DNA from 2 places in the Pseudoalteromonas sp. NZS71 genome. Region 1 is predicted to be linked to the other one. Evidence: predicted binding sites of a transcription regulator. Region 1 holds the regulator's gene; the other holds the start of a gene.
The links. Region 1 encodes FliA, which starts transcription of late flagellar genes. Its sites were predicted from a motif close to CTAAAGNTNNNNNNNNNNNNGCCGATA; they were not measured.

Region 1 (12,513 bases):
GCTGATGTTATTGTTACCAACCCAACTCACTACTCTGTAGCATTAAAATACGATACAGAGCGCGCAGGTGCGCCTATAGTACTTGCTAAAGGTATTGATGAAATGGCGATGCAAATTAGAAAAGTAGCAATAGGGAACGAAGTACCTATTTTAGAATCCCCCATGTTGACCCGAGCGCTTTACCATACGGCTGAAGTAGGAGAGCAAATACCTGATCAGCTATTTACTGCTGTAGCGCAAGTTTTAGCGTATGTATTTCAGCTTAAGCGCTTTAATAAAGGGCGCGGTAAACGTCCAACTAAGCTCAATAACAAGCTCCCAATCCCCGACGACTATAAGTATTAAACTGCTAACTTAGTAACTTGGAATAGTTATTGCTAATTCTACGTAGTGTCAATTTTTTGAAATTGTAGAATTATGAGTTTTAAAGCGGTATTACAACAACTTAACAGAGACAAAAAAGACTATGCCAAAGGGGTAGGTACTCCTTTGCTTGTGCTTGCTGCCTTGGGAATGGTGATTTTACCGTTACCGCCATTTTTACTCGATATCCTTTTCTCGTTTAATATTGCCCTCGCATTAGTGGTTTTACTCGTGACTGTTTACACGATGAAGCCGGTTGAGTTTGGTATATTCCCCTCTGTATTACTAATCGCTACGATTATGCGCTTAGCGCTTAATGTTGCCAGCACTCGAGTTGTATTACTTGAAGGTCATAATGGTGGTGATTCTGCCGGCAAGGTAATTGAAGCGTTTGGCTCAGTTGTTATTGGTGGTAACTACGCTGTTGGTTTGGTCGTATTTTTAATCCTGATCATTATTAACTTTGTGGTAATTACTAAAGGTGCTGGGCGTATATCTGAGGTATCTGCACGTTTCACCCTTGATGCAATGCCGGGTAAACAAATGGCAATTGACGCCGATTTAAACGCAGGCTTTATCAGCGCAGAGCAAGCGCGTGACCGCCGTGAGGAAGTAACTCGCGAAGCCGATTTTTACGGCTCAATGGATGGTGCGAGTAAATTTGTAAAAGGCGATGCCATTGCAGGTATTGTTATATTAATCATCAATATTGTTGGTGGTTTATTTGTAGGTATGATTCAGCATAATTTGAGTTTTGGCAACGCAATGGAAGTATATACATTACTTACCATTGGCGATGGCTTAGTTGCTCAACTCCCTTCTTTACTGCTTTCAATTGGTACCGCGATTGTTGTAACACGCCAAAATGAGTCGCTCAATATGGGTGACCAATTTAAGAAACAACTAGGTAACGAAAAATCACTCTTTATTGCTTCAGGTATTTTGATCATCATGGGGTTAGTGCCTGGTATGCCGCATTTTGCTTTTTTAAGTTTAGGTGCGTTACTGGGTTATTTAGCTTACTACACACAGCAAACTAAGTTAAAAGCCGCTGCAGCAGAGGCCGAAGAAGCCGCCAGTGGCGGAAGCGCTGCAACAGGTATTGCCAATAAACAAGAGCAAAAAGAACTTGGTTGGGATGATGTTCAACAGGTTGACGTAATTGGCTTAGAAGTAGGCTATAGATTAATTCCGTTGGTAGATCAATCTCAAGGTGGTGAGCTACTTAATCGTATTAAAGGTGTACGTAAAAAGCTTTCTCAAGAACTTGGTTTTTTAGTACCACCTGTTCATATTCGCGATAATTTAGAGCTTGACCCTAATGCTTACAGAATAACGCTAATGGGTGTTTCAACCGGTGAAAGCGAACTTAAACATGGTGACGAGCTAGCGATTAACCCAGGGCAAGTATTTGGCCCAATTAAAGGGGTTGAAACTAAAGATCCTGCGTTTGGCCTTGATGCAGTATGGATCAAGCCAGATCAAAAAGATGAAGCGCAATCACTAGGTTATACCGTTGTAGATTCAGCCACGGTAGTTGCCACTCATATTAGCCAGTTATTAACTAACAGCGCGGCGTTGCTACTAGGGCATGAAGAAGTCCAAAACCTGCTTGATATGCTCGCTAAAAGCCACCCTCGCTTAGTAGAAGGGCTAGTACCAGATGTGTTGCCATTAACTGCAATTGTAAAAGTACTGCAAAATTTATTGAATGAAGGTGTAGCTATTCGCGATATGCGCTCAATTGTTCAAACCCTTGTTGAGTATGGCCCGCGTAGCCAAGACCCTGATGTATTAACGGCTGCAGTGCGTATTTCTCTGCGTAGGTTAATTGTTCAAGATGCGGTTGGTATGTCATCAGAAATCCCTGTCATAACCTTGGCACCTGAGTTGGAACAGATGTTGCATCAGTCATTACAAAATGCAGGCGATGAAGGTGCCGGTATTGAGCCTGGACTTGCAGAGCGACTTCAAGTGTCATTGACACAAGCGCATCAAAATCAAGAAATGGCCGGTGAACCTTCTATATTGCTAACGTCAGGAATGTTACGCACTGTGTTATCTCGTTTTGTTAAGTACACCATTCCAGGATTGAGAGTGATGTCTTATCAAGAGGTACCAGACGAAAGACAGATCAAGATTGTTAGCTCTGTAGGCCAACAATAAGATTTTAACAGGGGTTGAATCATGAAAATTAAACGTTTTTTTGCTAAAGATATGCGCACAGCACTTAAAGAAGTTAAAGATGAGTTAGGTGTTGATGCGGTTATTATGTCAAATAAGAAGCTGGCTAACGGTGTAGAAATTGTAGCGGCAGTTGATTATGACAAAGCAGCCCCTAAAGTAGCAGCGCAACCACAACGTACTGCAGAACCGCGCGCTCAAGCACCACAGCAAAGCATGCATAATTTTGTAAAACCAGAGCCTCAGCGTGCCAAACCAGAGCCGCAAGCAAAAGTGGCTGACAGCCTACAGGCTTTATTAGAGCGTCAATCACCGCGTCCTCGTTCTCCTGAGCTTGCATCAATGTTTTCACAATCAGGTATTGATACTACCGATAACTATCAAGAACCAGTTATGGAACAGCGTACTAAAAATATGTTTGCACCTGAAAATGCAGCGCCAGTTCGTCCACAAACTCAAGCGGATAGCTTAGGTTTTGATGATTTAGACAGCGACTTTGATGATTTAGATAGTCCAGTAACTGCTCGCCAACAAACACCCAATAATGAAAGCGAAGAAATGACAACAATGCGTGAAGAAATGAACGCAATTCGTCAATTACTTGAGCATCAAGTATCAGGCTTAATGCAGCAAGATATGGCGCGTCGCGATCCAACACGCGCTTGCATGGTTGACCGCTTAGTCGGTATGGGTATTGATAAAGAAGTAGCGCAACAAATGGCATGTTTTGTACCTGATGATGTATCTCGTAAGCAAGGCTGGAAAGCGTTGTTAACGATGGTCGAAGATCAAATGCAAACAACCAATAATGAAATACTTCGCCAAGGTGGTGTATATGCGTTAGTGGGTCCAACAGGTGTTGGTAAAACAACAACAGTTGCTAAGCTTGCAGCGTTAGGTGCACAAAAATATGGCGCTGATAAAGTGGCCTTAATAACCACTGATACATACAGAATTGGTGCTTATGAACAGCTTGCTACTTACGGCCGTATTATTGGTTGTGGTGTAAAGCAAGTTAAAGATGCTAATGAATTAGCTGAAGTTTTATATCATTTACGAAATAAACGTCTAGTATTAATTGATACAGCAGGTATGAGTCAGCGAGATTTACGTTTGACTGAGCAGTTAAACACGTTAATGCGTAACCAACGTGTGGATATTCGCAGCTACTTAGTACTAAGCGCGACGGCACAAATTAATGTATTACAAGAAACAGTACGTCACTTTAAAAAAGTACAGTTAAGTGGTTGTATTTTCACTAAGTTAGATGAATCATTAAGTTTGGGTGAGATTATTAGTATTGCGATTCAAAATCGCCTCCCAATAGGGTATCTTACTAACGGTCAACGAGTGCCAGAAGATATTCGTGTTGCAAATGCTGAGAAACTAGTGAAAAAGGCTGAGCAATTATATTTAAAAAGAACAAAAGCACAACATTCAAGGCACCAAGCAGTGGCGCCAAGTACAGTAGGGATGTATGATTAACACAGTATTAGATCAAGCAAGCGGCCTGCGCAAAATGAGTCAAAACAATAACAACGGCGTAAAAGTTATCGCTGTAACCGGTGGTAAAGGTGGGGTAGGGAAAACAAATGTTTCTCTAAATACCGCTATTGCACTAGGGCAACAAGGTAATAGAGTATTAGTGCTGGATGCTGACTTAGGTTTAGCAAACTGTGATGTGATGCTTGGTTTACGTGTAGAGCGCAATTTATCACACGTTTTGTCAGGTGAATGTGAGCTTGACGAGATTTTAGTTGAAGGCCCTGCTGGTATTAAAATTGTACCCGCTACATCGGGCTCGCAAAGTATGGTTGAACTATCGCCATCTGAGCATGCCGGGCTAATTCGTGCATTTAGCGAATTGAATACCGAATTTGATATTTTAATTGTAGATACAGCCGCTGGTATTTCAGACATGGTGCTAAGCTTCTCACGAGCAGCACAAGATGTAATGGTTGTAGTGTGCGATGAACCAACATCAATAACCGATGCTTACGCACTTATTAAAGTATTAAGCCGCGAGCACGGTGTTTATAAGTTCAAAATTGTTGCCAATATGGTCCGCAGTATGCGTGAAGGCACTGAATTATTTGCAAAACTATCTAAAGTTACCGATCGCTTTTTAGATGTTTCAATGGAGCTAGTAGCAACGGTTCCTTATGACGAAAATATGCGCAAAGCAACACGTCGCCAAAAGGTGATTGTTGAGCTCTTTCCAAGTTCGCCAGCCGCTCTCGCGTTTAAAGCGCTGGCGACAAAAGCAGTTAAATGGCCAATACCAAATCAACCATCTGGGCATTTAGAGTTTTTCATTGAGAAACTAGTAAACGGCTAATTATGACAACATTGGTGAATAGAGCTATGGGATATCAATCAACACAAAACTTAAATGTGATTGTTGAGAAACATGCATCACTTGTCAAAAAAGTGGCATGTCATCTAATTGCTCGATTACCACCTAGCGTTCAGCTTGATGATTTAATTCAATCAGGAATGATAGGTTTAATAGAAGCTTCAAAAAACTTTGATGCAACAAAAGGCGCAAGCTTTGAAACCTTTGCCGGTATTCGTATTCGCGGGGCTATGCTTGATGAAATGCGCCGTGGTGATTGGGCTCCTCGTTCAGTACACCGTAAAAGCCGACAAGTTGCAGAGGCAATTACTGGGCTCGAAAGCAGTCTGAATCGCGAACCAACAGATACAGAAGTTGCTGAAAAACTTGAAATTTCACTCAATGAGTACCATCATATTTTAAATGATGTTAATACCAGTAAAGTATTAGGCATAGAAGACCTTGGTGTAGATGAGGATGTTATTACTCCCGTAGGCCAAGATTTAGCGCTAGACAAACCTTTTAATAATGTTAAAAATGATCGGTTTAATGAGTCTTTGCTAAATGCAATAAAGTCATTACCAGAGCGTGATGCGATGGTACTTTCTTTATACTATAACGATGAAATGAATTTAAAAGAAATAGGACATATACTCGATGTAAGCGAATCGCGTGTAAGTCAGATACATGGTCAGGCGATGATTAAGCTTAAAGCTAAAATCAATGACTGGATAAACTAGTAGTAAGTAAACTAAGGTTAATACCTCACTGGGGGATGTTTTGGATAAAAACATGAAAATTCTTGTAGTTGATGATTTTTCAACGATGAGACGAATTATAAAAAACCTATTACGTGACTTAGGTTTCACTAACGTTCAAGAAGCTGATGACGGGTCTACAGCTTTGCCTATGTTACAAAATCAAGTGTTTGATTTTGTGGTTACAGATTGGAATATGCCGGGAATGCAAGGTATTGACCTTTTAAGAGCAATTCGTGCAGATGATAAGTTAAAACATATCCCTGTACTGATGGTAACGGCAGAAGCTAAAAAAGAACAAATAATAGCTGCAGCGCAAGCTGGCGTTAATGGTTATATTGTTAAGCCATTTACGGCTGGAACATTAAAAACTAAATTAGAAAAAGTATTTGAACGCTTAGGCTAATGATGGGGGAGAGGCTTATGTCAGCACCAGCTGCGCCTCAAATAACGTTAGAACAAGCTCGTCAACTCGTCATTTATTTAGAAAACGATGAGCAAGATAAAGCTAATCAGTTGATTTTAGAGACAGCTTCGCAAGAGCAGTCTAAATTATTTGCTGAAGTTGGGAAGTTGACTCGTCAACTGCACGAAGCACTTAAAAGCTTTGAGCTTGATACTCGCTTAACTAACATAACGACAGATGCGATTCCAGATGCTAAAAAGCGGCTTAATTATGTTATAGAAATGACAGAAAATGCGGCTAATAAAACAATGGATGCTGTTGAGGCTAGTTTACCTATAGCTCAGCAACTTGCAGATGAAATATCTCATATCAAACCGACATGGGATCGTTTAATGAGCCGGGAGATTGAGCTTGGTGAGTTTAAACAACTTTGCCATAGTATCGATAAGTTTATGAATAACTCTCATCATAAAACGGATGAGCTTCAAAGCTTAATGACAAATGTACTAATGGCTCAAGACTATCAAGACTTAACAGGTCAAGTTATTCGCCGTGTTATAGAACTTGTTAGAGAAGTAGAAGAAAGCTTACTTCATCTTTTAACAGCGTTTGCTGAACAAGATGACAGTGACAACACAGCGAATAAAGTAGAACAACAAAAAATAAAAGAACCAGTTGCCACACAAACTTTAGCAGGTCCTGAAGGCCCTATTATTGATAAAGAATCGCGTAATGATGTTGTGTCTGATCAAGATGAAGTCGATGATCTTTTATCAAGTTTGGGCTTCTAAGAGGAGAGTAACTGCATGTTTGAAGTCGATGAAGATATTTTACAAGACTTTCTTGTAGAGGCAGGAGAAATCCTAGAGCTTTTATCTGAACAGTTAGTTGAACTGGAAAATAATCCAGAAGATACCGAGTTACTAAATGCCATATTTAGAGGCTTTCACACTGTAAAAGGTGGTGCAGGCTTTTTAGCTATGACAGAACTTGTTGATGCTTGCCACGGCGCTGAAAACGTATTTGATTTACTACGTCAAGGCGTGCGAACGGTCAATTCAGAGTTAATGGATGTTATTTTACAAGCGCTCGACACCATTAATGAAATGTTCGCGACTATCCAAAATAGGGATAAGCCAGAACCAGCAGATCCTGAGTTACTTCAAACCCTCCATATTTTGGGCCTACCTCCAACAGAAGCCGAGCTTAACGGAGTCGCTTCAGAAACTGACGTTGAACAACCTCTTGATGAAGTAGTTGATACGCCAATAGCTGATGAGGAAGATCCATTTGCATTTGATGAAATGTTTAGCGGAACTCCTTCGGTTAGTGATGCTGAAATAAACGAAATCACTGAAGATGAATTTGAAAACTTACTTGATGAACTACACGGTAAAGGACAAGGTCCTGCAGTTGAAAAGCCAGTAGCAAGTAGTAGTGATTTTAATGGTGATATTACTGATGATGAATTTGACAGCTTATTAGACGAGTTACATGGAGTTGGCAGTTTTGGTGAGGTTGCGAGTAAAGCACCTGAGCAAAGTAGTGCAGTTAAAGCACCTGTAGAACCAGCTAAACCAGCGTCAAATACTGCTAATTCATCAGATGATGAAATTAGTGATGATGAATTTGAAGCGCTTCTTGATGAACTTCATGGTAAAGGCACTGCACCTAAATCAATAGAAAGCACTCCAGCTGTGAAACAGCCCAATATCCCAGCTAAACCAACTGCAAAAGCGAGTGTGCCTGTAAAAAAACCAGAACCTGTAAAAGCACCCGTTTCTAAACCGGTAGAAAAACCGGTTGCTAAAGCAGCGCCAGCAACGCCTAAAAAATCAGCGCCACCAGCAGCAGAGACGACAGTTCGCGTAGATACAAAACGACTTGACCAAATTATGAATATGGTTGGTGAGTTAGTACTTGTGCGAAATCGTTTGGTTAGTTTAGCGACCAATTCAGACAGTGAAGCAATGGGTAAAGCAATCTCTAACTTAGATGTAGTGACTGCTGATATTCAAGGCGCGGTTATGCAAACGCGAATGCAACCAATTAAAAAGGTATTTGGTCGTTTCCCTCGCGTAGTACGCGATTTAGCACGCAGCTTAAACAAAGACATTGACTTACAACTTGTAGGTGAAGAAACCGATTTAGATAAAAACTTAGTGGAAGCACTAGCCGATCCGCTTGTGCATTTAGTTCGAAACTCAGTTGACCACGGTATTGAAATGCCAGCTGTTCGTGAGGCTGCCGGTAAGCCTAGAACAGGTAATGTTACTTTATCAGCGTCTCAGGAAGGCGACCATATTTTGTTGACCATTAAAGATGATGGCGCTGGTATGGATGCTGAGAAACTGAAAAAAATAGCAATTAGTAAAGGCGTGCTCGACCACGATCAAGCGAGTCGACTTTCTGACACTGAAGCATACAACCTAATTTTTGCACCTGGCTTTTCTACAAAAGAAGAGATATCTGATATTTCAGGTCGTGGTGTTGGAATGGATGTGGTGAAAACTAAAATCACCCAATTAAACGGCTCTGTAAGTATTCAATCTGAGTTAGGTGTAGGTACTATTTTAGAGATAAAAGTACCACTTACCTTAGCCATATTACCGACCTTAATGGTAATTGTTGGCGCACAAACATTTGCGTTACCACTTGCAGGTGTTAGTGAAATATTCAACTTAGATTTAACGAAAACAAATGTGGTTGATGGGCAATTAACAATTATTGTGCGTAAAAAGGCAATACCGTTATTCTACCTCGAGCACTGGTTAGTTAAAGGCTCAGATCGTTCACAGCGAAAAGCAAAAGGCCATGTAGTTATTGTGCAAATTGGTACGCAGCAAATTGGTTTTGTTGTTGACTCATTAATTGGCCAAGAAGAAGTTGTAATTAAACCACTTGATGCGTTACTACAAGGTACCCCAGGTATGGCAGGCGCTACAATTACTTCAGATGGTGGCATTGCACTGATTTTAGACGTTCCAAACATGTTAAAACATTACGCAGGCTAATAATAAAGTAGGTATATATTTAATATATACCTACGCATAAATTTAATAAGAGAGCTAAATGGCCGTTAAAGTTTTAGTTGTTGATGATTCAAGCTTTTTTCGCCGCAGGGTAAGCGAAATTCTTGAGCAAGATAGCGACATACAAGTTATAGGCTTTGCTGTGAATGGCAGAGAAGCTGTTGAAAAAGCAGCTCAGCTACGTCCAGATATGATCACTATGGATGTAGAAATGCCTGTGCTTGATGGTATTAGCGCAGTTAAAGAGATAATGGCGAGTAATCCAACCCCGATCTTAATGTTTTCATCACTAACACGTGATGGCGCAACAGCAACGTTTGATGCGCTAGATGCTGGAGCAATGGATTTTTTACCGAAAAAATTTGAAGACATCGCTCGCAATAATGAAGACGCTATAAAGCTTTTACAAAATAAAGTGAAAGATATAGGGCGAAGACGTTTACCGCGAACGTTTAAAGCTGCAACACCACCTAAGCCAGTAATATCAACTAAACCGATAACAAGCTCACTTTCGCAAAGAACAAACACACTAACGCCTTCGATAAAACAACCCGATAGAAGCTTTCAAAGAGCAGCCCCTACAACATCGTCAGGTTCAAATATTGCCTCAATGCGAGCAAGTGGAAAGCAATACCAGCTTGTGGCTATTGGCACTTCTACAGGTGGCCCTGTTGCACTACAAACTATATTAACTCAATTGCCTGCTAATTTCCCTCATCCTATTTTGCTTATTCAGCATATGCCAGCTGCTTTTACACCTGCATTTGCGGCACGTTTAAATGGTCTGTGCCAAATAAAAGTGAAAGAAGCGCAACAAGGTGACCGCTTACAACCAGGAACTGCTTATCTAGCGCCTGGCGGACAGCAGATGATGGTAGAAGGGCGTGGTGCAAATAGAACTCTGCGCGTATTTGAAGATCATAGCGAGAGAATAAGTTATAAACCGAGTGTAGATGTAACTTTTGCCAGTGCAGCAAAAACGTATCAAGGCGATGTGCTTGCTATCGTTTTAACAGGCATGGGCGCTGATGGACGTGACGGTGCAAGAATGTTAAAACAAACGGGTGCAACCATTTGGGCACAGGATGAAAAAAGCTGTGTTGTTTATGGAATGCCTCAAGCCATTGCTAATGCGGGGCTTTCGAGTGAAAGTTTAGCATTAAGCGATGTTGCAGCACGTATCAAGAGAGAGGTAGGTTGTGGATAAACTCTCAATATTTGGACTATTTGTAGCACTTGGTGCAATAGGTCTAGGTTACTCTTTAGAAGGCGGCGTTGTTTCTGCTTTATTTAATGGTCCTGCCCTTATTATTGTATTAGGCGGCACGCTTGGTGCTGTTATGTTGCAAACATCAGCAAGTACCTTTAAAAAAATGCTAAATATGAGCTCTTGGGTTTTTGTTGCGCCACAATATGATATTGAAGATGCAATAGAGCAAGTTAAGCGGTGGTCTCATAAGGCACGTCAAGAAGGTTACTTAGCGCTTGAAAACGAAGCGCTAGCTCACCCAGATGCATATGCAGCAAAAGGTTTAAGCTTGCTTGTAGATGGCTGCTCAGAGCAAAAACTACGTGACACGCTTGAAATTGATTTACTGCTAGAACGCGATCGCTTGCTTGAAGCCGCACGTGTTTATGAAGCGATGGGGGGCTACAGTCCTACCATTGGTATTTTAGGTGCTGTGCTTGGTTTAATACAGGCAATGTCGTTTATTACCGATCCACAAATGCTTGGTGCAGGAGTTGCAACGGCATTTATTGCGACCATTTATGGTGTTGGTTTAGCTAATTTATTGTTTTTACCTATGGCAAATAAGTTAAAACAGCGTGTAGAGCAAAAAATGCTTTACCATGAAATGCTTGCCGAAGGTGTGATTGCAATAAGCGTTGGTGAAAGCCCAGTAAATATAGAATTAAAGCTTGAAGCCTATCGTGTAGAGCGTCCTAATTTAGTGGACGAATAACATGCTACGCCGACGACTGCGTCACTCTGCTCCTAAAAGTCAACATACAGAGCGTTGGCTTGTATCGTATGCCGATTACATGACCATTATGTTTGCTTTTTTTGTGGTGCTGTATGCGATAGCGATCAACAAAGAAGAACAATTTCAAATATTGTCAGACTCCCTTGAACACGTTTTTGATAAATCTGCCCGCCAGCACTCCCAGCAAGGTGAGGGCGTCAATGGTAATGGAATATTGACTGATAGAGTGACACCTGAACAAGAAGTTCTTTATGGTGAAAGTATTTTAAAAGAAGAACAAGGTCCAGAGTTACTCGACGGTCAAAGTGATACAAGTAACATACAACAAAAATATTTAGGAAAACCACTCGATAGCTTACTTGCTAAGCTGCAGTCAGCGCTTATTGATGAAATTCGTGATGGAGAAGCCAGTTTAGAGCTTAATCAAGATTGGCTGATTATAGAGCTAAGCTCAGGTATGTTATTTTCAAGTGGTAGCTCAGTTGCACACTCTAGGGCAAAGCAAGTCGTCAAAATTGTTAAAGATATTATTGCTCCAGTAGATAACTATATTAGGGTGCGTGGCTATACTGATGATGAAAGTATTCGCAATGAAATATTTCGCTCAAATTGGGAACTCTCGGTTGCTAGAGCAACATCTATTTTAGTAGAGTTGGAAGCATTAGGTATTAATTCTGCCAGAATGGCGATAGAAGGTTATGGTCAATATTCACCTTTTGTAAGTAACGATACAGAACAAGGGCGAGCAGAAAATCGTAAAGTTGTTATTGCACTTTCTAAGTATGGTTTACCGCCAATACAAGACATTAAAGGTGATGAACAGGCCGTCAAGCCAGTAGTGGCAGAGCCTGAAATTGAGCTCCCTTCAGATGACGATACAATAAAAATAATTCGTTTGCCTCATGGTGGTATTCGCATAACAACGCGCAATGAACAGTAATTAGGATGTAATGTGAAGATTTGGACTGTCGCAAATCAAAAAGGTGGTGTTGGTAAAACAACAACAGCAGTGAGCCTTGCTGGTATTTTAGCTTTGCAGGGTAAGCGTGTGTTGCTTATTGATACAGACCCTCATGCATCACTCACTTATTACTTTGGCATTGACTCAGAAGATTTGGAAGCCAGCGTATATGATATTTTTGCGCGTGGCACGAGCATGCAAAGTGAAGAGATACTTCAAGCTTTATGCCCATCAACACTTGAAAACCTAGATATTTTACCCGCAACAATGGCGATAGCCACGCTTGATAGAAGCATGGGTAATAAAACAGGTATGGGATTAATACTAAAAAAAGCGCTTGCAAAAATCAGTGAACATTACGATTATGCCATTTTAGATTGCCCCCCAGTTTTAGGGGTGTTAATGGTTAATGCGCTTGCAGCAAGTGAGCGAATTTTAGTGCCAGTGCAAACGGAATTTTTAGCACTGAAAGGGCTTGATAGAATGATG
Region 2 (12,513 bases), on a different contig from region 1:
AACCCTTTTTTTAGATCTTTTTACTGTTCGAACAAAAATAGAACAAAACCATGTAAAACCATATGAAAACCTTCCTAAGATGATGCTTTTTTGTGCTCTTATTTATTATTTAATACAAATATCATTGCTATGTTTGATTTAGACGTTAAGATAGCAAGTTCACAATGTTAAATTAATGTTTATTTCCTGTTTATTGGTAGATCTAAAATGAAATTACCCGATCAAAAATCTTTTATCTTCTCTGTTATTCTTGCTGTAGTTGGTTTTGTTGTTGTTGAGTTCGCTTTAGGCGGCTTAGCTTTAAACCCTGCATTACTATTTGGTGCTGGTTTATTAATAGGTGCGATTGCTATTGCTGCAATGTCATCTGATGTGACTGAAGAAGCTGAAGTTAAAACAAAAACGCTTTATGTTGGTAACCTTCCTTATCGTGCAAACGAAGGTGTGGTTCGTGCATTATTTGAAGAACAAGGCAAAGTATTCAATGTTCGTTTATTAAAGGATAAGAATACTGGCAAGCGTCGTGGCTTTGGTTTTGTTGAAATGGCGCAAGCTGATGCAGACAATGCAATTGCTAACTTGAACGATAGCGAGTTCCAACAACGTACTTTAAAGGTACGTGAAGCAAAACAAAAACAAGAAGATGATTCTAATGCTCTACGTACTGAGACGGATCAGTCAGTGTAACTAGCTTTACCGCTAGCTTATTGCTAAACACATCAGCCGTTGCATAATATTGCAGCGGCTTTTTTATGTCTGTTAGTTTATTCACACAGAAGTTAAGTTGGTTAAGTAGGTAGTTGACTCTGTTTGCTATCGCTACACCTGAATCAAGTAATTTTACATTCCCTTCAAAATACTGACTAATAGGCTCTGCTAATATTGGAAAGTGCGTACATCCTAATACAAGTACATCTATAGTTTTATCTATATGTAGGCCATCAAGCACTTGATGCAGCTTGTTTGTATCCAAAGACTCTGTAAAAAAGTATTGCTCAGCTAAAGTTACTAACTCCACACTGCTATATAGATTAACGGTTACATTACGAGCATGCTCAGTAATTAATGTTTTAGTGTATGAACTGGCGACCGTTGCCGGTGTGGCTAATAAGCCAATATGATTTGAACGTGTTAACTCTGCCGCAGGCTTTATTGCTGGCACAACACCTACTATAGGAATATCTGTCATTTGGCGAACAGCACTAAGTGCAGATGTAGAAGCGGTATTACACGCTATTACAATTAAATCAACATTAAGCGTATTAGCTTTGATGAAATGAATAAGTGAGCATAATCGGTTAATGATGGTTTTTTGGGATTGAGCACCATAAGGCAGTAATGCATTATCCATAAAATAACTGTACTGAGCATTGGGGATACTTTGCTTTATATGCTCAAGTACAGTAGTTCCACCAATACCTGAATCAAAGACCATTATATGCGCTGACAAACTACCGTTCCCACTTTACTTTAAGAACGGCAGTTTGCCATGAGGTATTTATAAAAGAAAGTAGTTTAACTTTGCGTGGTTTCTAAATCAGTAAGCCTGTCGGCCGCAGAATTTAACTGATTAAGGTTTTCGAACATAGACTTTGTGTAATCTACTAATTTATCTATTTGTTCCTGATCTTGATTTAACCATTGGAGAATGCCAGCTAGCTGATTTTGTAATCCAAGCTCACCCGCTTTTTCAAAAGCATTTTTAAGGTCGTCATTAAAAGGAGCTAAACCCTCCGCTACTTGTTTTTCTGGTGCTGGTCTATATTCTTCATAGCTTTTAACTGTTGCTATTGTTTTTGTTTGGCGTAAATCCATAGAAAAAGCCACCAGCTGATCGCTGTCTAAACTCAGCTCCTGCGCTTGTTCAAATGCTTCATCTAAATCACCACCAAAAAAGGTTTTACTTAAATCTTGTAAGTCTTCCATCATCGTATTAATAGCTTCTTGCTCTTGCTCATTTAAGTCACCATTAACCGACATCGAAAATGATACCTGCCGAGATTGCGATGATGAGCTTGCAAACGACTCGCTATTATTGTTTTGCTGATAGCCACTTGCCGACTGAGATTCAAATGCATCAGCAAAACTAATACTTACCTCATCACCTTCTGCGGTAGTAAATTTATACTCTGCATTACTCGTCATACTGACATATTGAGCCTGGCTTATATTTACGCTGGCAGATTGTGGGTTAAATAACGACTCTTCAAACTTATCAAGCCCATTGTAAATTCCCTCTTTGGACTTATTAATCCCCTCTTCCATGTCATCATTAAATACGCCTGTACCTTTGAGTTCATCAACAGCGTCGTCAATCCCTATTTGGACTCCTTTGCGCGCGTCGCCTAACATATCTTTGAGCTTTTCGTCATCAGCGCCGTTAGCTTTTGCTTTATTAACAGCACTACTTACAAAATCGAGTACGTTTTTTACTATTTCATCAAAATCAAATAGTGGTTTATCTGCTTTTTTTTCTGCGATAGGCAATCCAAGCTGCTCAGCCATTTTATCGCCAAGCACCTTTGCAGCCAACTCTCGGCCTCGTTGTTGGTAGCTATCTTGAGGAGACGTAATTGTAGGTTGCTGTATATCAGCTTTATTATTGAATTTATTGATGTTGTTGTTTGGCGTAAAGCCATAATTACCTATTTTCATGATTCGTCTCCTAAGCGTGCGTAGTTTATTATCGGCTATAACAATAAAAACTAAAGTACAATGTTCAATAAAACAGCATAAATGCTAGCCAAAACTAGACAAATACGCAGCGCTCCCTACAATAGCGCCGATAAACAGATCTTAGATAAGGTAGTAGCGTTAATGGCAGTTATTAAAATAGATACCACACAGTACCAAACGCAGTTAAGTGAAAAAGAGCAGCGTATTAGTGCACAGTTCCAACGTTTTGGTGTGGAGCAACTAGAAGTATTTAGCTCAGAGCCAACTAACTACCGCCAACGTGCTGAATTTAGAGTATGGCACGACGGTGACGATCTGTTTCACATTATGTTTGATCAACAAACAAAAGAAAAAATCCGTGTTGATACATTTGATCCAGCAGCGCCTCTAGTTGGTGAAATAATGCAGGTGATGATTGAGCATCTTAAGCCTTGTGAAATATTACGTCGTAAGTTATTTCAAATCGATTACCTATCCACGCTAAGCGGTGAAATTTTAGTAAGCTTGCTTTATCACAAACCACTTGATGATGAATGGTTAAGTGAAATTAAAGCGCTTAAAGAAAAACTAAGCAGTAAATACAAAATTGACTTTATCGGCCGTGCTCGCAAACAAAAAGAAGTGCTGGGTGATGACTTTGTAACTGAGCGTTTAACAGTTAATGGTCAAGAGCTTATTTATCAACAAGTAGAAAATAGCTTTACTCAGCCTAATGCAAAAGTAAATATTAATATGCTGGAGTGGGCGCAAGATTTATGTAAACCACTTAAAAATGATTTATTAGAACTGTATTGCGGTAACGGTAACTTTTCAATTGCGTTAGCGGGCTGTTTTAATAAAGTATTAGCAACAGAAATATCAAAATCATCTGTTCATTCTGCTCAATACAATATTGCTAAAAATAACGTAGAGAACCTAGATATTATTCGTATGTCTAGTGAAGAGTTTACTCAAGCAATGAATGGAGAGCGTACTTTCTCTCGCTTAGACGGTATTGACCTTAAAAGCTATGACTGCCAAACCATATTAGTTGATCCACCGCGCGCGGGCATGGATGAATTAACGTGTGACTTAGTGGCTAACTACGAAAGCATAATTTATATATCGTGTAATCCTGAAACCCTTGAGCGTGACCTTGATCACCTAACACGTACGCACAACGTTAAGCGCTTTGCTATATTTGATCAGTTCCCATATACACATCACATTGAGTCGGGTGTTTTCTTGCAGCGCAAATAACCAACCAAAATTAAAGTGCCAGTACTTTTATAAGTGCTGGTATTTGCTTTTCACTAAATACTTGAATACCATTTTTTATTAATAATGCTGTAGTTAAACCTAGCCCTTCGATTTTTACTCCGCGATGCTTTCCATCATATATTGTATTTCGTCCGCAAGAAGGGCTCGATTCTTTAAGTAGAGCAAAACGAACTTGATTCTTTTTACAGAGTTCTAGCGCTATATTAGCTCCAGTTTGAAACTGTTCTGTTACATCTTCTCCTAAATTAGTAATTACACTCCCCTGTATTATTTCAGCAGGAGCTCTAGGAGTAGGAAGCCCACCAGCGACCTCAGGACAAAACACAATTAATCTATTTTGTTTTTGCCACAAATTAAGCTGTGGATGCAAAATTGCGTGTCCTCTACCATCGTAGCGAACAGGCTGCCCTAGCAAACAACTCGATACTAATATTTTTTCCATCGCTATATCCTTATAAAGCAAAAAAGCTCCTTAAGGAGCTTTTTTTATTTTGGCTAAATTTATTTATTAGCTAAGTAATTAATCAGTTTGCTAATATCTTCTGGTTCAGTAATACCCGACTCACGACCTAGGTTTAATTTATACTTACCATTTACAATAAATGTAGGTACGCCACGTAGTGCGCCTTTTTCTTTAAAGTAGTCTTGATCGCGTTTCATTTTAGAGCTCAGCGTACGTACCGAGAAGCTTTTAAACAGCTTATCAAACTTATCGCCATCAACGCCCTGCGCTACAAATATATCTTTTACATCTGCAAGCTCATTAAAACTAGCGCGCTTTGTATGAATATGATTAAAGATTGCAGAGACAATTTTATCTTTTTGCGGAAGCACTTCTGCAGTAGCGAGTGCTTGGCTCATCATCTGTTGGTTTTCTGGGTCGCGTACACCTACAAAATCAACATGGCTCTTTTTAAATTTAACGTTTTTATCAAGCTTAGGCTTAAACTCACCAATTAGTGCTTCCATGTTATTACATGCAGGGCAGTAAAATGAGAAAAACTCTTTAATTTCTGGCTTTTTAGTTGCGCGCTCAGAAACAACGTCGTAATGCACGCCTTCTTCATACGTTGCTGCAAAGCTTGTTGCCGCCATAGGAAGTAGTACTGCAAGCAAACCTGCTTTAACTAATTTAATCATTATTATGCTCCGAAATTTATAGTGCTAATAAAAACGCTACTAACTCATCAAGTTCTTTTTGATTTTTGATGGTGTTGAGGTTTATTTTATATTTATCGTTAACAATAAAAGTAGGTACACCTGTAAGTGCGCCTAATTTTGAATATTTATTTTGTTTGTTTTGCATTGCTTGCTCAGCCGAAATAACTGGCATGCTTGCAATTTCTTGATCAAACGTTGCGCTATCAATACCGTTTACTTCAAGTAATTTTTTAACGTCTTTCATTTCAGTTAAAGGAGCACGCTGAACATGAATACTTTTAAAAATTTGATCGCTAATACTCTGCGCCAGACCATGCTGCTTAGCAATTAAGTAGGCAAAGCTTAAATTACTTTGTGCTTGTGGCGACACGCCACCTAAAAAGTTCACGTGGTTTTTAATAAACTCAGCGCCTTCTGGCAGGCCTTGTTCAATTGCTTTTGCTACTGGTTCAAACTTAAAACAATGTGGACAGTAAAATGAGAAAAATTCGGTTACTTGTGGTGATGTACTTTTGTCTACATCAATAACAGTGTATTGATTATCAACTTCAAACTGTGCAGCAAGTGCTGCAAATGGTAAACATAAAAGTAATAAACTCAGTTTTAATTTTTTAAGCATTTGTATCTCGTTGTACTTGTCTTTAAATAAAATATTACGGCAATAACTTTAACGGTGCTTCTTGCAATGCTGCAAGTTGCTCCTTCAGTGCTAAAATTTGTTGCTCCCAGTATTTGTCATCAGCAAACCATGTAAAGTTCCGCACAAAGGCAGGATCGCTCCATCGTTTAGCTACCCATCCCATATAATGGATAATACGCATCGCTCGCAGCGGTTCAATTAATTTGAGCTGAGAGTGATCAAAATCACAAAACTCTTCATACGCATTCACAAGGGTGTCTAACTGTAACAGTTGCGTCGCTCTATCGCCACTGAGCATCATCCATAAATCTTGGATTGCAGGACCTTGGCGGCTGTCATCTAAATCAACAAACATGAGCGCATCACCTGCCCACAAAATATTACCAACGTGGCAGTCACCATGTAAGCGAATACTTTGCACATCTTTATACTGTTTTTGCGCCTGCTCTATCACTAAATCTAAAATAGTATAAAAGGCAGTATTTATTCCCATAGGCACTAAGTTACTTTTTTGAAGATGAACTTTGGCTGTATGTAAATACTCCTCGCAGGTAACTGTTGGCCTATAAGTAAAAGGCTTTGTTTTAGCTACTTGATGCATACGGCCAATTAAACGCCCCATTACATCAAGCTGATCTAAGTTATCAACTTCAAATAAACGCCCGCCTACACTTGGAAACAACACAAACAAATAACCTTCGTGTTCAAACAAGCTTTGCCCATTATATAAAATAGGGGCAACAACAGGCACTTCCGCTTCTGCCAGTTCAAATGCAAAGTCATGCTCTTCTTGAATTTGCTCTTTACTCCAGCGCTCTGGGCGATAAAACTTCACTACGTAACGCAGGCCATCATCGGCTTTAAATTGGTACACCCTGTTTTCATAGCTATTGAGTGCCAACAAACCAGATTCGGCGTACACACCTACGCTTTCTATTGCATCGAGTATTAGGTCAGGTGTTAAGTCAATAAAACTAAATTTACTCATACTCTTCTTATATAAAATAAAAAGCGGGTAATATACCCGCTTTTGTTAATTGCTATATCAACTTACCTATTTAAGGTAGGTTGTGATTATCGCGCTTTAAAAAAGTTACTCGACTGCGATATTGTCTCATCCGGCTCATCTACCGGTGAAAGCACAAAGTTAAACTCAGTCATCGGCGCCTTCAAATCATAAGGGTCCATTACAAGCGACAATGGCACATTATGAGATTGCCCTGCCTGCACAGTAAATGACTGCTTACCAATATACTTAAAGTTATCTAACCCTTGTACTTTAATATTAAAGGTTTGCTCGTACTGCGCTTTATTAATTACCTTTAATGTATAGGTGTTCTCTACTAAACCATCAAAATCGACACGATATAATTGGTTTCGATCACGAATGATATCAAAGTCCATTGTTTTACGCAGCGCTATATTAGCTACAAGTGCTCCCGTAAGCACAACAAGTATGACCGTGTAACCAATGATTTTAGCTCGTAGTGGATTCGTTTTATTTTCTGGGGTTTCGAGGTTTCGCTCTGTCGTATATGAAATAAGTCCACGCGGGTATTCCATTTTATCCATTACGCCATCACACGCATCAATACATGCACCACAGTTAATACACTCAGCTTGCAGCCCATTTCTAATATCAATACCTGTTGGGCACACTTGAACACACAAGTTACAGTCTATACAGTCGCCTAGCTCTAAATCTTCATGATCTACTTTACGTGAACGAGGACCACGGCTTTCACCACGGCTTTCGTCGTACGTTACAGTGTATGTATCTTTATCAAACATAGCTGATTGAAAACGTGAGTAAGGGCAAATGTGTAAACACATAATTTCTCGCATCCAACCGGCATTACCATAGGTACACGCAGCAAAGAAAATAATACTGACTAGTGCATAACCACCCACGTTAAACGTTACAAAATCAGGAAGTAACTCTCTGATTGGCGTAAAGTAACCCACAAAAGAAATAGCGGTATATAACGAAAACAATACCCAACTAGTATGCTTTGCCGTTTTACGCCAAAACTTATCAAAATTCATGGGTCGTTGATCGAGTTTTTTACGCTGATTAGCTGTGCCTTCAAGCTTTTCTTCAAACCAAATAAAAATAAAGGTCCAAACAGTTTGCGGACATGTGTAGCCACACCACACCCGCCCATAGAAGGTGGTCACTAAAAACAGCGCAAATGCTGCCAGCATAAAAATAAACGCTAATATGGTAAAATCTTGAGGCCATAGCGTTAAACCAAAAATATTGTATTTTTGACCAATTAGATCAAACAGCACTGCTTGCTGGCCGTTAAAATTAATCCAAGGAAGTAACATAAACGCAAGTAGGCCTAAAAAGCCAATGCGCTGCCTAAGTAATTGATGTAGGCCTTTTACGGCACGCACATAAATACGATTTCGGGGATTGAACCTATCATCTTGACGGCTTAAATCCGGTTTTTGGATTTTCACCTCTACAGGGATATTCTTTACTTTAATTTGCTTGTCCATCGAAGTTCCTCAACGCCGCTTGGAAATAAAAATCCAGCAATACTCAAGTACTCTATACTTAAAGCTAGCAAGTTACTTGCTAGGCAGATTTACTTTAATAAATTGCCTTCTCGAATACTTTCAGATATTTCAGAAATATCTGACTGCTGTTAACCATTATAACAATGTTGGTTAAAATTACTGGCATAGATCGCTAATAATTTATTCATCCCAGTTACTTGCTTTTAAAATGCAGTTTATTACACTGCATGGTAATTCAACCCTACTTAGATCAAGGTTTACGTATCCATGAAAAAATTTATTATTTTGGTAGTTGTGATCCTTGCCTTTTTTACAATCGATCATCCGCTTATAAAAGAACCTCGCGAAAGGTTATTAGGTGAAGGCATTGGTTTTTTAAGTGATGCAAGTAAGGTTAACAGAAGCCCTGCTGCAAATATGGCTAAAAATAGAATCAGCACTCAACTTAAATTGTCTGAATCTGAGGGTGAGTACGTAGAAAAAACGTTTACAACAGATGACTCTGTTCAGTTATTTCACCTACGTTATTGTCGTGAACGTGACTTAAACCTTTATTTTTATGGCGATCGTTTAAATACGGTATGTAAAATAGTGACTGAAGCATTAGAGCAAAAGCGAGCAAAGTAGTGGATTTTTCAGGATTAAATAAAAAAGCAAGCGACTCATTTCATAAACAACGCAATATGCTCAAGCAATTAGCACAAGGCAAAACGTTAAAGTGTGAGAAGTGTAATGGGGTTTTAACACTTAATTTAGCCACCAGTGAACCTGGTAAAGGCGTAGTAAAGTGCAAACAAGGCTGTACGGATATTATATTAGAGCTAGGCACTTAGATTAAACTAAGTGCCTGGTATTAATAATTACTCTTCCCAACTCTCGTCGGTTATCAAACCGCTATTAATTGCGACCACTTCAATTAGTTCAGCAAACCCTAATGCAAAGTCACCCATTGATTCATATTGGTACTGACACAAGGCTTCTATAGTCATGTTATTTTGTTTGGCAATCTGAGCTATTGCTAGCTGATCTAGTGCAAAAAAGCTTAATGTACTTAACGCACTTTCTAATGCTTGTTTAAAGTCAGTGTCTAATTGCGGTGCATTTAACAAAGGCTCTGCGTAAGCTTTGGTTGCAACTAAGAAGCCTTTACTCCATGACTTACAAAATTCAGCATCAAATGTGTTAGGTAATTTGTATCCAGTTTCAAATACTTGCTCACTAATTTTATGATATAGCGCCATAAACAAGAAAAGTACTTCTTCATCTAAATCATTAGCTGTATTTGGTAATATCTGCTCAAGCCACTCATGCACATCTAATGGATTGGGCGAACAAATAACGCCAAATAAATAGCCTTGGCTTTGTTGAAGGGTCATTGCTTGAGATTGGGTATTTAAAAATGTGCTGAGCTGCTTTGCGTGCAGCTCAGTAAATTGGGGTATTTGCATTAAAACTCTTTATATTCAAACATTAAAAGTTGAGCGGGTAACGACCTTGGCTATCTGGTCGGCCTAAAAATTTAACCGCATCATGTACATCTTTAGGTAAGCTAGCATCTGGTTTTACATAACCTGCCACACTAAAGTCGAAATTAGCTTTAAGTGTAGCATCTGCCTCAAGGCCAAGCGTATTATCTGGGTCAATTAATATAGCAATATCGCCCGACTTACAGCTTAACTTACCAGCCAGAGGTCCAATATTAAACCACCCATTTAAGCCTTGCACGTCAATATTAGGGCTCGCTATTTCACCTTTTAGTGAATCACAATAAGGTGCACCTGAGCTGTATTCATCAAGTTCTAAAATTACACGCCCTTTAGCGGTTACAGGTAGGGGAAGCTGCACGCGCTGCATTGCACGCTCTACAGTGGAGCGTACTAGGCCGTCAGTCACTTTAACTTCTTGATTAAAAAGCCCATAACTTACATCAGCATAACCCGAGATATCACTACGCTCTCGTGCATTACCAAACTTCACATTCGCATTTAGCTTGCCTGTAAATAACTTCCAGCCAGCAATGTCCCAGCGCACATTATTTAACTGTTCACCATCAAAACGAACTTGCATCATTTGACCTTGCCAAACAGTGCCTACAGTTTGCCCTACTTCTAATTGCTTTGGAAAGTACGGTTTTGCTATATCTAGTGCAATATGTGCTGGTAATTTAATAATACAAAACACAATAAAACTAATTAAAAAGACAGCCGATAACGTTATTATTTTTTTCATTAATTAATTCTCTAATACTAAACGGCTTACACGCACATAGCCTGATTTATCATCGCGGCTCAAATCTAAGTTTTCAATTTTTAAGCCGTGCTGATTCACTAGCTCATCTAACCACTCTATTAACTGATTAAATTCTACAGAGTCGAGCGTCAAACGCAGCGAATCACTACTTGGCTGCATTTTACTAATACTTATTTGATGGCGCCCACGTGTAGAATTAACAATTTGGCTTAAGTTTGCATTGCTAGCAACACTGGTGTTACCCGCAGCCTTTAGTTTAACAATACTGTCATCAACCCAAGCTAATAGCTCTTGTTGTTTAATTTGAAATTGCTGTGCCTTTTCTATCGCATTATTTAATGGTCGAAATATTCCCATTACTAAAACAAAAATAATAAACACGCCACCAGCGACCATTACCAATTGTTGTTCTTGCTCTTTAAGCGAGCGCCATTGTTGCATTAACTGCTTTTTCATACTGCACCTCGCAGTTTAATTTCACCAACGACATAATCACCGTCGTTATTTAAAGACCCTTGCTCAACAGTTAAACCTTGTTTTTCAAGTATGATTTTTACTTTACCAAAGGTTTGGAAGTCTTTAGCACGTGCACGAATGCGCAGCTCATTGCGACGTTTGTCATAACGAAGTGTTTCAGGTGTAAATTCGCTGACTTGCGAAAATACATCAACCAAATTAGTCGTTAAGTCTAAAAAGCCCGACTCACTTGAGCCTTGCACTTTATCTAACGCGCCTTTAATTTGGCTTTTAATTAGATTGGGGCGAACTTTAGTTCCTGGAAATGCTTTTTGGTATCTGTCGACTACTTGAGCTTTAGCTACTTCTACTTGTGTATTAAGTTGGTGTAACTCAATAGCTTTTATTGTAATCGTAGAAACCAATGCAACACTTGCTATAATTGCGGCGCCTTTCCAGTAACCCCACCATAAAGCGCTTTGTTTTTTAAGCTGATACATACCTTGGCGTAAGTTAAAATTAACGCTATCTAACTGCTTTGCAAATAATGCTAGAGGTAAGTCGTACTCACTCGTTTGCGCTTGTAAGTTAACGCTTTCTGGAAACTGACTAGCTGGGCTAAAATGCTTAATATCAGGATTACCCATGGCTGTTAAGTAGCCATTTAACCAACTAGATTCAACCGCACCTATATGCCATTGCCCCTGCTTAAATAACCATTGGTTATTGAGCTCGATAGCGGTAACTGCGCCATCATCTGCAAGCGGTAACAACAAAGCATCGGGTAATATTCTGTATACTGATAGATTATGCTCTACAAATAATGCGAGCCATTGTTCAAACCATTCACGGTCTGTCATTGCTACACGAATTGCATGTTGCTCACCAAGCATTGTCGGCTGCGCTACTGCTATAAACAGTTCATCTACGTCACATGCTATATCTTCCTCCAGCATGTATGGCAATGCTTGCTCAAGCTTGCGATTCCATTTTGTTGGCAAAGCGACCGTTTTTAATTGCACTTGATCACTTGGTAACAACACAACAACTTCTCGGGTAAGTGCTTTTTCGCTTAGCTCACTTAAATGCTCTGCATTTGGTAACTCGCCACTGGCTATTATTTCTTGTTCTTGTGGTGAGTAAATTAACCAATTAAGCAATTCTTGCTCGGTTTGACCCGTGCGGATCAACAGTATTTCTGTCACTGTACGCCTCCAAATTTTCGCGCCAGTATCGTTACGTCACCGTCTTTAGCGTGCAGTAATGTGGTCATCGAAAAACGCAGGTCGACAAAATTTGCCTGCGTTTGTAATTTAAAATATTCGCTTTTAATACTAAATAAACTTTTGACTGAGTCGGTATTAGTACCGCCTTGTTGCTTCACCTGTTCAAAAAATTCATCAATGGTGTCAAAGCCAGTTTGCGGTCTTGCACCTACCACAGCCTCTGCACCAGATAAGCTCAAGCTTTCTATTAAGGCACTGAGTATAAGTGCTTGCTCTGGGATTAATGTATTTACGTTAATAGATAAAAGCGTACTGCCT

Region 2: the regulator FliA is predicted to act here: its motif matches at 2,685-2,711, upstream of I6E85_RS19345 (DUF5610 domain-containing protein).

The regions. Positions count from the first base shown of each region.
Region 1 is NZ_JADYWS010000002.1:202,456-214,968, forward strand. Features, by position in the region: gene flhB (flagellar biosynthesis protein FlhB) at 1-345, shown strand, start outside; gene flhA (flagellar biosynthesis protein FlhA) at 418-2,529, shown strand; gene flhF (flagellar biosynthesis protein FlhF) at 2,551-4,032, shown strand; gene I6E85_RS02035 (MinD/ParA family protein) at 4,025-4,885, shown strand; gene I6E85_RS02040 (RNA polymerase sigma factor FliA) at 4,912-5,622, shown strand; gene cheY (chemotaxis response regulator CheY) at 5,663-6,046, shown strand; gene I6E85_RS02050 (protein phosphatase CheZ) at 6,064-6,837, shown strand; gene I6E85_RS02055 (chemotaxis protein CheA) at 6,853-9,060, shown strand; gene I6E85_RS02060 (chemotaxis response regulator protein-glutamate methylesterase) at 9,119-10,285, shown strand; gene I6E85_RS02065 (flagellar motor protein) at 10,278-11,042, shown strand; gene I6E85_RS02070 (flagellar motor protein MotB) at 11,044-12,003, shown strand; gene I6E85_RS02075 (ParA family protein) at 12,016-12,513, shown strand, end outside.
Region 2 is NZ_JADYWS010000041.1:223-12,735, forward strand. Features, by position in the region: gene I6E85_RS19335 (RNA-binding protein) at 208-687, shown strand; gene murI (glutamate racemase) at 650-1,450, opposite strand; gene I6E85_RS19345 (DUF5610 domain-containing protein) at 1,516-2,655, opposite strand; gene trmA (tRNA (uridine(54)-C5)-methyltransferase TrmA) at 2,818-3,915, shown strand; gene I6E85_RS19355 (DUF523 domain-containing protein) at 3,926-4,378, opposite strand; gene I6E85_RS19360 (thiol:disulfide interchange protein DsbA/DsbL) at 4,438-5,076, opposite strand; gene I6E85_RS19365 (thiol:disulfide interchange protein DsbA/DsbL) at 5,093-5,716, opposite strand; gene I6E85_RS19370 (serine/threonine protein kinase) at 5,751-6,725, opposite strand; gene ccoG (cytochrome c oxidase accessory protein CcoG) at 6,812-8,242, opposite strand; gene I6E85_RS19380 (hypothetical protein) at 8,531-8,890, shown strand; gene I6E85_RS19385 (hypothetical protein) at 8,890-9,096, shown strand; gene I6E85_RS19390 (UPF0149 family protein) at 9,124-9,711, opposite strand; gene I6E85_RS19395 (type II secretion system protein N) at 9,734-10,492, opposite strand; gene gspM (type II secretion system protein GspM) at 10,496-10,969, opposite strand; gene gspL (type II secretion system protein GspL) at 10,966-12,174, opposite strand; gene gspK (type II secretion system minor pseudopilin GspK) at 12,171-12,513, opposite strand, start outside.